Linked DNA regions of Pseudorhizobium banfieldiae. Each later gene encodes a partner of the first gene's protein in a complex. Links are inferred from orthologs where the notes say so. Each region holds a gene or a part of one and is shown on either strand. Other genes may lie near its edges. The genes, in order: NT26_RS10140 and uvrB.

Evidence for each region.
Region 2: the proteins of NT26_RS10140 (region 1) and uvrB are in contact, whole or in part, in a crystal structure (PDB 7EGT), measured with the Thermus thermophilus proteins. The link is inferred for Pseudorhizobium banfieldiae from one-to-one orthologs. Residues at the interface, in WP_096412145.1 of Thermus thermophilus: His654, Arg656, Phe657, Gln666, Asp668, Glu669, Lys680, Arg681, Leu682, Ser683, Lys685, Tyr686, Ala687; in WP_096411307.1 of Thermus thermophilus: Glu23, Leu25, Arg26, Asp27, Gly28, Glu29, Arg30, Phe31, Arg55, Glu326, Asp327, Phe328, Glu379, Ser382, Gln383, His398, Gly400, Arg401.

Annotation. Positions count from the first base shown.
Region 1 is NZ_FO082820.1:2,052,930-2,056,223, forward strand. The notes cover bases 32-3,123. They hold NT26_RS10140 (ATP-dependent helicase), read left to right. Parts: upstream 32-374; coding sequence 375-2,873; downstream 2,874-3,123. Other genes in these bases: NT26_RS10135 (efflux RND transporter periplasmic adaptor subunit), read right to left, coding at 32-97; NT26_RS10145 (hypothetical protein), read right to left, coding at 2,885-3,123. Also shown: more of NT26_RS10135, read right to left, coding at 1-31; more of NT26_RS10145, read right to left, coding at 3,124-3,294. UniProt on the Escherichia coli protein: A helicase with DNA-dependent ATPase activity. Unwinds DNA duplexes with 3'-5' polarity. Translocates on single-stranded DNA with 3'-5' polarity. Initiates unwinding more efficiently from a nicked substrate than double-stranded DNA.
Region 2 is NZ_FO082820.1:1,594,015-1,598,033, reverse strand. Bases 84-3,900 are described here. They hold uvrB (excinuclease ABC subunit UvrB), read left to right. Parts: upstream 84-427; coding sequence 428-3,700; downstream 3,701-3,900. Other genes in these bases: NT26_RS07910 (GFA family protein), read left to right, coding at 84-328. Also shown: more of NT26_RS07910, read left to right, coding at 1-83. UniProt on the Escherichia coli protein: The UvrABC repair system catalyzes the recognition and processing of DNA lesions. A damage recognition complex composed of 2 UvrA and 2 UvrB subunits scans DNA for abnormalities.

The DNA.
Region 1 (3,294 bases):
CCAGCGTGTCGCCGGCTCCGGGCACCATGAATACCCAGAGACAGAGGGCGACGACGACCACAACGATACTGAGGAGCAGTTGCTTCCAGATGCGCATTAAGATCTCCGGCGGGAGTAGTTCGGATCGAATAGCGGCAATATCTATGCCGGCGACTATACATGCAATTCGCGATCGGCATCCTTACGGATTTGTAACATCGTGGGATTTCACGCAGATGTCAGATCGCGCGTCTGATGCATGCGCTGTACATCCTTGCCCCTCCCCCGCATTTCGCCGGCCATACCTTGATTTTGCCATCGGCTGGTGAAAGGACAGGAATGAAACCAGAACATCTTTTCTGGCCTTTCAGGTCCGAATCACTACATTGACCCGCATGAGTAACGTTTTCGACGACATTCCGTTCTTCGACGAGGAACCGGAACCCCGCCGTCCTTCGCAACCGGCGCCACCACCGGCCGCCGCGGGACAGGGATCCGGGCTCGGCATTGCCGCCCGCGCCATGGCCGCGCGCGACCAGAACCGTGCAATGCCCGACTATCTCTCCGGCCTCAATCCCGAGCAGCGAGAAGCCGTTGAGACGCTGGCCGGCCCGGTGCTGGTGCTGGCCGGCGCTGGCACGGGCAAGACGCGCGTGCTGACGACCCGCATCGCCCACATCCTTGCGACGGGCAAGGCTTTCCCGTCGCAGATCCTCGCCGTCACCTTCACCAACAAGGCGGCGCGCGAGATGAAGGAGCGCATCGGCGTGCTCGTCGGTGGCGCGGTTGAAGGCATGCCCTGGCTCGGCACCTTCCACTCGATCGGCGTGAAGCTCCTGCGCCGCCATGCGGAGCTCGCGGGGCTGCGTTCCGACTTCACCATTCTCGACACCGACGACGTGATCCGGCTGATCAAGCAGCTGATCCAGGCGGAGGGGCTGGACGACAAGCGCTGGCCGGCCCGCCAGTTCGCCGGCATGATCGACAACTGGAAGAACAAGGGCCTGACGCCGAAGGACATACCCGAGGGCGACGCGCGCGCCTTCGCCAACGGCAAGGGCCGCGAGCTCTACCGCGCCTACCAGGACCGGCTGAAGACGCTGAACGCCTGCGACTTCGGCGACCTGCTGCTCCATCCGATCGCGATCTTCCGCGACCACCCGGATATCCTCAAGGAGTATCACGGCAAATTCCGCTACATCCTGGTGGACGAGTACCAGGACACCAACACTGCCCAGTACATGTGGCTGCGGCTGCTCGCCCAGCGGCCGAAGGGCGTGCCGCAGAACGTCTGCTGCGTCGGCGACGACGACCAGTCGATCTATGGCTGGCGCGGTGCGGAGGTCGACAACATCCTGCGCTTCGAGAAGGATTTTCTGGGCGCCAGGGTGATCAAGCTGGAGCGCAATTACCGCTCCACCGAACACATTCTCGGCGCCGCCGGCCACCTGATCGCCCACAATGAGGGTCGGCTCGGCAAGACGCTGTTCACCGACCGCAGCGACCCGGACGACGAGAAGGTGCAGGTACACGCAGCCTGGGATTCCGAAGAGGAAGCCCGCGCCGTGGGCGAGGAGATCGAGAGGCTGCAGCGCGGCGATGCCGACGGAAAACGGCATGCGCTGAACGACATGGCGATCCTCGTGCGCGCTTCCTTCCAGATGCGCGAGTTCGAAGACCGCTTCGTCACCCTCGGCCTCAACTACCGCGTCATCGGCGGCCCGCGCTTCTACGAGCGGCTCGAGATCCGCGACGCGATGGCCTATTTCCGCCTTACCTGCCAGCCGGCCGACGACCTTGCCTTCGAGCGGATCGTCAATACGCCGAAGCGCGGGCTGGGCGACACGACGGTGCGCACGCTCCACGACTATGCCCGTGCCCGCGACATCCCGATGCTGGCTGCCGCGAGCGAAATCATCGAGACGGACGAGCTGAAACCGAAGGCGCGCAAGGCGCTCTTCGACGTGATTCAAAGCTTCAGGAACTGGCAGGAACGGCTTGAGAAGATTCCGCATATCGAGCTTGCCGAGCAGATCCTCGAAGAGTCCGGCTATACCGACATGTGGAAGAACGACAAGTCGGCTGAAGCGCCTGGACGGCTGGAAAACCTCAAGGAACTGATCCGCTCCATGGAGCAATTCGAGTCCATGCGGGGCTTCCTCGAGCATGTCTCGCTGGTCATGGATGCCGAGCAGAACGAGGATCTCGACGCCGTCTCGATCATGACGCTGCACTCCGCCAAGGGGCTGGAATTCGACACCGTCTTCCTGCCCGGCTGGGAGGAAGGTCTCTTTCCGCACCAGCGGGCGCTCGACGAGGGCGGCCGCTCTGGGCTGGAGGAGGAACGCCGCCTCGCCTATGTCGGCATCACCCGCGCCAAGCGGCGCTGCCACATCTGGTTCGTCTCCAACCGGCGCATCCACGGGCTGTGGCAGTCCACCATGCCCTCGCGCTTCCTCGACGAACTGCCGGCGCATCACGTCGATGTCGCGGCGTCGGACAGCAACTATGGCGGCTATGGCGGGCGCGGCGGCTATGGCCAGTCGCGCTTCGACAAGGCCGACCCCTTCGCCAACACCTATTCCACTCCCGGCTGGAAGCGTGCCCAGGCCAACCAGACGAACGCCACCCGCGACAACTGGGGTACCCGCTCCGGCCACGCGGTGGAACGCATCGGCTACGGCGAAAGCGGCCCGCGCACCCGTACCATCGAGGGCGAACTGGTGGCGAAATCCGTCGCCGACACGCCCTCGCAATTCACCGTCGGCGACCGCGTCTTCCACATCAAGTTCGGCAACGGCAACATCGCTTCGATCGAAGGCAACAAGCTGACCATCGACTTCGACAAGGCCGGCCAGAAGCGGGTGCTGGAAGGGTTTGTGGAGCGGGTGTGAGACAAGGACTATCAGACCTCTCCGATCAGCATAGTCGCTTCGACCGTAGCGGGTACTTCAGGAAACGAAAGTAGACCGGCAGCCTTAAGGAGGGAGACCCTGCATAGAGCGGCAAAGTCAGCGTCTCCTGTATCCGCAACATACTTCGCGACGCGAAACAAATCCGCTGTTGCGACCAATCCGGTTCCGGAAGTCGTAGCAGAAGCGATGCACTTCGCAGTGAACTGCACATCCCTCTCCGTCGGTATCTGAAGCCTGAAGCCATTGCCAAACAATATAGGCTTAGCCGGAGTAGTGACCTCTTCACGAGCGAAATCCTCGTGAATGTTCATCGAAAGCTGCCGCAGTTTCTCGATGTTGATAGGTTTATTATCTTTCCCCTCGGCCTCACCCAGAAGGCGTCCTTCCGGGCTCCGAAAGA
Region 2 (4,019 bases), 460 kb from region 1 along the record:
TCGTGTCGGCCTCTGCCACTGCCTGGATTGCCGCAAGCATCACGGCGCCCTGTTCAACGCCTCGGCGATCTTTCCCGCCGACGCGGTGACGATCGAGGGCGAAAGCTCGGCCTATCAGGACCGGCACTTCTGCCCCCGCTGCGGCTCTCCCGTCTTCGGCGTCAGCGCCGACGAGATCGAGGTGGCGCTCGGCGCGCTCGATGCCCCCGACCGGTTCACCCCCACCTACGAGCTCTGGACGATCCGCCGCGAAACCTGGCTGCCGCCCTTCGCGCTGAAGCACCATTACGAGCGCGACCGCGAAAACACCGGCCGCACCGAGGACTGACGTCACCGGCCGGAGACAGCGCTTTCACGTTTCCCTTTTGTACTCATTTTTCCGCCCCGCCCTCTTCACTTTCCCCCGGACTCTCGCCATATTCCGGCGATGGCCAGATCCCCCCGCAAGTCCCCGCCCTCGAACGGCTTCGAGGAAGCCCCGCAATCCGGTTTCGAAGGCGCGCCGCTCTCGGGCTCCGTCTCCGACTGGGTGAAGCAGATGGAGGCGGAGGCGGAGGCCTCGGGCATCGAGACCCAGCGCGAAATCGCCTCGAAGGCAGGCAAGCACCGCAAGAAGATCGAGATCGCCGCCCGCGAAGCCGCGATCAAGGAGGCGGCGAAGGACAAGCCGAAAACCGCCAAGCACACCACCGCCTCCAAAACCGCCCGCGGCGTGTCCATCGGCGCCTCCTCCGACCCGAAGACCCGCGCCGCCGCCGGCCTCAACCCGGTCGCCGGCCTCGACGTGTCGCTGGAGGAAGCCAAGTCGCTCGCCCCCGGCGCCGTCACCGCCACCGTGGATGCGCTGGCGAAGCTCATCGAATCCGGCAATCCGCTGTTCAAGGACGGCAAGCTGTGGACGCCGCACCGCCCGGCCCGGCCGGAAAAGTCGGAAGGCGGCATTTCCATCCGCATGGCGTCGGAATACCAGCCCGCCGGTGACCAGCCGACGGCGATCGCCGATCTCGTCGAGGGCATCAACACGGGCGAGCGCTCCCAGGTCCTGCTCGGCGTCACCGGCTCGGGCAAGACCTTCACCATGGCCAAGGTGATCGAGGCGACCCAGCGCCCGGCCGTGATCCTGGCGCCCAACAAGACGCTCGCCGCCCAGCTCTACTCGGAGTTCAAGAGCTTCTTCCCGGACAATGCGGTGGAGTATTTCGTCTCCTATTACGACTACTACCAGCCGGAAGCCTATGTGCCGCGCTCCGACACCTATATCGAGAAGGAATCCTCGATCAACGAGCAGATCGACCGGATGCGCCACGCCGCCACCCGCGCCATCCTCGAGCGCGACGACTGCATCATCGTCGCCTCGGTCTCCTGCATCTACGGTATCGGCTCGGTGGAAACCTATACCGCCATGACCTTCCAGATGTCGGTCGGCGACCGGCTGGACCAGCGCCAGCTGCTCGCCGATCTCGTCGCCCAGCAATACAAGCGCCGCGACATGGACTTTCAACGCGGCAGTTTTCGTGTTCGGGGCGACACGATCGAGATCTTCCCCGCCCACCTGGAGGATGCCGCCTGGCGCATCTCCATGTTCGGCGACGAGATTGACGCGATCACCGAGTTCGACCCGCTGACCGGCCAGAAGACCGGCGACCTGAAGTCGGTGAAGATCTACGCCAACTCGCACTATGTCACGCCGCGCCCGACGCTGAACGCCGCCATCAAGTCGATCAAGGAGGAGCTGAAGCACCGCCTCGCCGAGCTCGAGGCTGCCGGCCGCCTGCTCGAAGCCCAGCGGCTGGAGCAGCGCACCCGTTACGACATCGAGATGATGGAGGCGACCGGCTCCTGCGCCGGCATCGAGAACTATTCGCGCTATCTCACTGGCCGCCGCCCCGGCGAGCCGCCGCCGACGCTGTTTGAATACATCCCCGACAATGCGCTGATCTTCATCGACGAAAGCCATGTCACCATCCCGCAGATCGGCGGCATGTATCGCGGCGACTTCCGCCGCAAGGCGACGCTGGCCGAATACGGCTTCCGCCTGCCGTCCTGCATGGACAACCGGCCACTGCGCTTCGAGGAATGGGACGCCATGCGCCCGCTCACCGTCGCCGTCTCCGCCACGCCGGGCAACTGGGAGATGGAACAGGCCGGCGGCGTCTTCGCCGAACAGGTCATCCGCCCGACCGGCCTCATCGATCCGCCTGTGGAAGTCCGCCCCGCCAAGAGCCAGGTCGACGACGTGCTCGGCGAGATCCGCGGGACCGCGCAGAAGGGCTACCGCACGCTCTGCACCGTGCTCACCAAGCGCATGGCCGAAGACCTCACCGAATACCTGCACGAACAGGGCGTTCGCGTCCGCTACATGCATTCCGACATCGACACGCTGGAGCGCATCGAGATCATCCGCGACCTGCGGCTCGGCGCCTTCGACGTGCTGGTCGGCATCAACCTGCTGCGCGAAGGCCTCGACATTCCCGAGTGCGGCTTCGTCGCCATCCTCGATGCCGACAAGGAAGGTTTCCTCCGCTCCGAAACCTCGCTGATCCAGACCATCGGCCGCGCCGCGCGAAACGTGGACGGCAAGGTCATCCTCTATGCCGACAATATCACCGGCTCCATGCAGCGGGCGATGGACGAGACCGCGCGCCGCCGCGAAAAGCAGATGACCTATAACGAGGAACACGGCATCACGCCGGAATCGGTGAAGCGCAATATCTCCGACATCCTCGATTCCGTCTACGAGCGCGACCATGTCCGCGCCGATATCTCCGGCGTCTCCGGCAAGGGCTTCGCCGATGGCGGCCACCTCGTCGGCAACAACCTCCAGGCGCATCTGAACGCTTTGGAAAAGGACATGCGCAACGCCGCCGCCGACCTCGACTTCGAAAAGGCCGCCCGCCTGCGCGACGAGATCAAGCGGCTGAAGGCGGTGGAGTTGTCGGCGATGGACGATCCGATCGCGAAAGATGAGGCTCGGGCACAGGAACGGGGTGGCAAAGCCGAGAGAAATGGTGGGCCGAGCGGCCGCCGCAGGCCAATCTCCCCCCTTGAGGGGGAGATGTCCGGCAGGACAGAGGGGGGCACTGCACCCTCTGCGCCCGAAGGCTTCCCCCCCTCTGCCCCTATCGGGGCATCTCCCCCTCAAGGGGGGAGATCGTCGGAACCCGCCTCCTACTTCGCCAAGCCCACGCTCGACAACATGGGCCCCGGCACCGACATGCCGACACCCCTGTTCCGCAAGAACACCCTCGATGGTGAGGAGCGGTCTGCGCAGCAGGGCAATCGATCCAGTGAATCGATTGCAGCGACGAACGCCCGGAGCGAAAGCGAAGGGCAGACCGGAGGCCCGGAGACATCGCTCTTCCGCAAGAACACGCTGGATGAAATGACCGTCGGACGCACGGAAAAGCCGGCGCAAGGCACCTTGCCGACCCGCCCGCCGGAAACGGTCAGCACCAAAAAGCGCTTCTCGCCGCTCCTGGAGGGCCAGCCGGAACGCGGCGAGACACCCACCTCTCGTTCGTCATCCTCGTCCTCGGGTCAGGCCCGAGGATTGACCCGAGGACCCAAGGATGATCCATCCTCGGACTCGATCCGAGGACCCGTCATCCGGGGTAAGGTCGGCGTCGGCAGCTACGAAGATCCCGGCGAGCAGAAGCGCAAGGGGCGGACGAAGGGCAAGACCGGGCGTCCGGGGCGGTAGTTCCGAGTCCCTTCTTCCGTTTTACGGGGAGAAGGATGCAGGGGCGCAGTCGAATGAGCCTGCACGCGATATGCGAACGGCAATTTCCCGGACATTTGCTGTCAAGCCAGTATACGCGCTCGATTGCGCCAACTGAGGAACCGGAACCAGAGTCAGGGCATCTCGAGAACCTAGTGCCTTGCCAGAATCCCGACTAACACCCATCGCTTAAGTCGAGGACGTAAAGGTGCTACCGGCGCAACCGGCCATGTGCAAGGTTAGATCCATCTCGAAGATCTGGCGTATACAGTATCGCTCAGCCGCGCCTTACTCACTCATT